Regions from separate parts of the Marisediminicola sp. UYEF4 genome, predicted to be linked through region 2. Evidence: predicted binding sites of a transcription regulator. Region 2 holds the regulator's gene; the other holds the start of a gene.
What was found. The regulator LexA, encoded in region 2, represses DNA repair genes until DNA is damaged. The targets are predictions, from matches to a motif close to TCGAACANNTGTTCGA.
Positions count from the first base shown of each region.

Region 1: a site for LexA is predicted at 1,435-1,450, ahead of ABIB15_RS00430 (DUF222 domain-containing protein). Genes of this name have one in related genera too.

Region 1 is NZ_JBEPNA010000001.1:88,955-91,352, forward strand. Features, by position in the region: gene ABIB15_RS00430 (DUF222 domain-containing protein) at 1-1,416, opposite strand, end outside; gene ABIB15_RS00435 (ROK family protein) at 1,572-2,398, opposite strand, start outside.
Region 2 is NZ_JBEPNA010000003.1:232,439-234,836, forward strand. Features, by position in the region: gene hflX (GTPase HflX) at 1-952, shown strand, start outside; gene lexA (transcriptional repressor LexA) at 996-1,697, opposite strand; gene ABIB15_RS05535 (LysM peptidoglycan-binding domain-containing protein) at 1,989-2,345, shown strand; gene ABIB15_RS05540 (histidinol-phosphate transaminase) at 2,365-2,398, shown strand, end outside.

The DNA.
Region 1 (2,398 bases), on a different contig from region 2:
TGCGATGTCGGTCTTGCCGTCGTCGCGGAGCCACTCATCGATGTGATGAGCCTCGCAGTAGGAGGGCGGACGGTCGCAGCCGGCGAACATGCATCCGCCGTCCCTGAGGGTCATTCCGATCCGTTGACGTTCGGTGAAGAATCTCTGGTTTCGGCCGACGTTGACGCACTGGCCGTCGTTGTCGAAGCCGACGGCGATCGTGCCGGTGTCGCACAGGTGGCGTTCCACGGTTGCGAAGGACACCGGGTCGGGGTGGCCTTCGAGTCGGCCATGTCCGGCCCCGGCATGAAGGTGCTGGTCGGTGACCATGACGCGCACGGCGGGGCGGCGGCGACCGAACATGGTGCCGGGGTCGGCGTCGACGGCGAGACGGATCAGGTCGACAAGGCCGTCGGCGGCGATCTGCTCGGTTGACCTCGGGTCGTTGAGCAGCTCCTCGGCCGAGGCCTTCGCCGTGAGGTCGACGAACCGTGGTCCGCCGCGCCGCGGGGAGAGGATCTCGTCGAACGCGGTAGCCACGATCATGCCCTCCTCGGGAGGCAGCCGGAAGCTACCGCAATACATGCCGGCCGGGTCCCACCAGGTGCGCACGGATCGGAGGTCGCGCCGCTCCTTCTCGCGCCGCTCGATGCCAGCCTCGTCGAGAGAGTCGCGGAGCTGGCGAGCCCTGCGGTAGAGCTGCTCGGGAGTCAGGCCGGTCGAGGTCGCGATGAGGTGCTCGCACGCCGCCGTGAGCGCTTCGGGGGTAACGGCGGGGTCGACGTCACCGAGCGCCCTCCTGATTGACTCGACCGCGTCGATCGACAGGGTTCCGGCGGCGAGCGCGGCGGCGAGAGGCGCCTGCCACGGCGGCGGCGGTGGAAATTGCGGGAGGAAGCGGCCGCTGCCGTCGATGCTGCCGTCGCCGGTGCCGTCGCCGGTGCCGTCAAGCCCAGCATCCGGACCGCCGGCCGCAGCGACTGCTCCGTCGTCATTTGCGCCATCCGCGTCATCGAGACGGGCGGCGCTCGCCGCGAGTTCCGCTGCGGCCTCGGACTCGGCGATGAACGACCCGATCCGCATCAGCTTCACGGCCTCGATGCGCGAAATGTTGGCAATGGACTGCAACATCGCCTCAGGCGATACGAAGCCGGCCTTCTGGGCGAGTCCGGAGTGGCCGTACTCGGGGGTCGAGCGGTGGGCGATCTCGCCCGCGGCCATGGCGGCGTACCGGTCGACGCAGCGGCGAAGGGTCGTGATGGCCGACTGCGCGGTGAGCAGGTCGGCGGAGGTGAGGCAGCGGAGGGCGAACGACTCATCGCCAAGTGAGGCGACCCGGGCAGCGGACTCGCGAAGTGACGACGAGAGCGACTCGGAAAGCGACTGCGGGAGTGGTTCCGGCAGTGTCTCCGAGGGTGAGAGCGAGGTTTCGTCCATGTCACAATTTTCGCACATTCGAATGTATGTTCGAAAGAGGTTTGGCCAAATGGGGATAAGAACTTCTCCACAGGGCCGGTGCAGAGAGGTTGGGCCCGGCCACCCGTTGCGCCCCGGCCGGGCGGGAGTGCAGTTGTGATGCCGACGTTGAGGAACTACACGGCCTCGCCGAGCAGGCGCGGCCCGGATGCGCCGAGGTGCAACACCCCCGCCCGTGCCGACTCGACCGCGGCGCAGACAGCGCCGGCGGCCACGGAGCCCGCTCCAAGCGAGGAGAGGACGAGCTCGGGAACTGCGAGGTCGACCTCACCCGGCAGGAGCGCGCGCGCCACCTCGGCGACCTGGTCGAGGCTCTCTGCCACCGCCCCGGCGACAATGACGCGGGAGGGATCGTACACGCTGCCGAAGACAGCCGAGATGCGCGCCAGCAACGCGCCGGCGCGTTCGACGATGCTTCCCGCCCAGGTGTCGCCCGCTCTCGCCAGCTCGAGCACTACGCGCCCGGTGATCTGGCTGGGTGGCACGTCGGCGAGCGGGTGGCCGGCCGGGATCTCGCCTGCGGCGGCCGCGTCGCGCGCCCAGCCGGTGAGCCTCAGACCCATGCCCTCGGCACTCTCAACTCCGACAACGTTGTCGAGGGCGACCATTTCGCCCGCTCCACCATGGGCGCCACGCACCAGCCGACCGTCGATGACGACCCCGGCCCCGAACCGATCGCCGGCGAGAAGCACGACGTAGTCGCGGCAACCGATCGCCGCACCGACAGCCCCCTCGGCGACGGCGGCGAGCGAGGCGTCGTTCTCGAGACGGACGATCGGCACCCATTCCTCGAGCATTCTTCGCAGGGCGGGGTTCATTCGCTGCCAGAAGCCGTCGCGGTGGTCGGGGGACTCGCCGCGGGAATCGACCGGTGCTGGCACTCCAACGCAGACGGCGAGCACGCTCTCCCGGTCGCGTCCCGCGGCCCGGAGGGCCGAGTCGA
Region 2 (2,398 bases):
CAGCCAGCACGCCAAGAGCCGCGAGGGCAAGGCCCAGGTCGAACTCGCCCAGCTCGAGTACCTGCTCCCACGCTTGCGCGGGTGGGGTGAGTCGATGTCCCGCCAAGCCGGTGGCCAGGTAGGCGCCGGCAATGGCATGGGCTCGAGAGGCCCGGGTGAGACCAAGATCGAACTCGACCGCCGCCGCATCCACACCCGCATGTCCCGGCTGCGCAAGCAGATCGAGGGCTTCAAGCCGTCGCGTGAGGCGAAGCGGGCCAACCGCGTGCGCAACTCGGTGCCGTCCGTCGCGATTGCCGGTTACACCAACGCGGGCAAGTCGTCGCTGCTCAACCGAATCACCCGAGCGGGAGCGCTCGTCGAGAACGCCCTCTTCGCAACCCTCGACACCGCCGTGCGCAAGAACGAGACCCCCGACGGCCGCGCCTACACGCTCACCGACACCGTGGGGTTCGTGCGCAACCTTCCCCATCAGCTTGTCGAGGCATTCCGGTCCACCCTTGAGGAGGTCGCGGATGCCGATGTCATCGTCCACGTCGTCGACGGCTCCCACCCCGACCCCGCCAGCCAGCTCACGACGGTGCGCGACGTGATCGGCGAGGTCGACGCGCGCCACCTTCCCGAGATCGTGGTGTTCAACAAGTCCGACCTCATCGACGAGGACCAGCGTCTCGTGCTGCGGGGCCTCGAACCGAGCGCAATTTTCGCCTCGGCGCGCAGCGGCGAGGGCGTCGACGAGATCCTGACGCGTATTTCGGAGCTGCTGCCCGTTCCGCAGATTGAGCTCGACCTGCTCATCCCGTTCAGCCGCGGCGACGTCGTCACCCGGCTGCATGACCACGCGCGCGTGCTTGACACTCGCTACGACGAGAACGGCACCCGTATGCACGTGCTCGTCGACGAGGAGCTGCAGGCGGCCGTCGCCGAGTTCGTGCTGGCCCCGGCCATCTGAGCTCGGCGGAACCGCCCCGGACAGCTCGGCCAGTGGGTCGTAGCTAGACCGCGCGGAGCACCGCGACGACCTTGCCGAGCACCTCGGCGAAGTCGCCGAGGATCGGCGCGAACGCGGAGTTGCGCGGGAGCAGCCAGGTGTGCCCGTCGCGCTGCTGAAATACCTTCACGGTGGCCTCGTCGTCGAGCATCGCTGCGACGATGTCGCCATTCTCCGCGGTCTTCTGCTGGCGCACGACGATCCAGTCGCCGTCGCAGATCGCCGCGTCGATCATCGAGTCGCCCGCCACCTTCAGCATGAACAGGTCGCCCTTGCCGACGAGCTGGCGGGGGAGCGGGAAGATCTCGTCGATCTGCTGCTCCGCCGTGATCGGGATGCCGGCCGCGATCCTTCCGACGAGCGGCACCATCGCCGCGTCGCCGACAGGGGTCGGGCTGTCCGAGACGGTGCCCGACTCTGCGCGGGGGAGGTCGATGAGCACCTCGAGGGCCCGCGGCCGGTTGGGGTCGCGGCGCAGGTAGCCGCTCAGCTCGAGCTGGTTGAGCTGGTGGGTGACGCTCGAAAGGGAGGAGAGGCCGACGGCGTCGCCGATCTCCCGCATGCTCGGCGGGTAGCCCCGGGAGGCGACGGATCGCTGGATCGCGTCGAGGATGGCCAGCTGCTTCTCGCTGAGGCTCTTGCGACGGCGGGTTCCCGCGCGCTCAGTCGACTCGCTCGCTGGTCTGTCCTGCTGGTTCTCGTCCACGAATGCTCCTAATTGCGGGGTCGTATCGGCGCCGTCGGGGCCGAGCGAATCACCAATGTCAGTGGCCGCTGGTTGTGTGTGGTCCAGACAATCGAAACTGTATCCACGATTGAGGCTCCCGCCAAACTTATCTTCGACTGTGTCGCAGAAAATATGGCACGAATATTCGAAGATTAACTTGAAAGCAGGTGTAATCGAATGTATGTTCGGAACAGAGCTTCGTATCCGGTACTCCCGGCCGAGTGCCGGATACGAAAGCTCGATCACTTTCGTCGACAGAAGGGCAAGGCAATGACTTCACACACACTGACGGCACACACCCTGGCTTCACCGGGTCGTTCGCACCTGCGACTCACGCGCCGCGGGCGCCTCGTGCTGACCACCCTCTCGGCCCTGCCGCTCGTGGTCGCCGCCGGCGCCTTCGCGCTCAACGGTGGAGTGGCGGTCGCGTCGGACTCGGCGTCATCGACCACCTTCGAGTACGTGCAGGTGTCGAGCGGTCAGTCCCTCTGGCAACTGGCCGAGTCCATCGCCCCCGGCGCCGACCCGCGCGACGTCGTGTCCGACCTGCTGCACTTCAACCAGCTCGGCAGCGCCGATGTGCACCCGGGCCAGCAGCTCGCCCTGCCCGCCAAGTACTCCAACTGACCACCCTTAAACTGGGCGGGTGACTTCGCTCAGTGATCTCCCCATCCGTGACG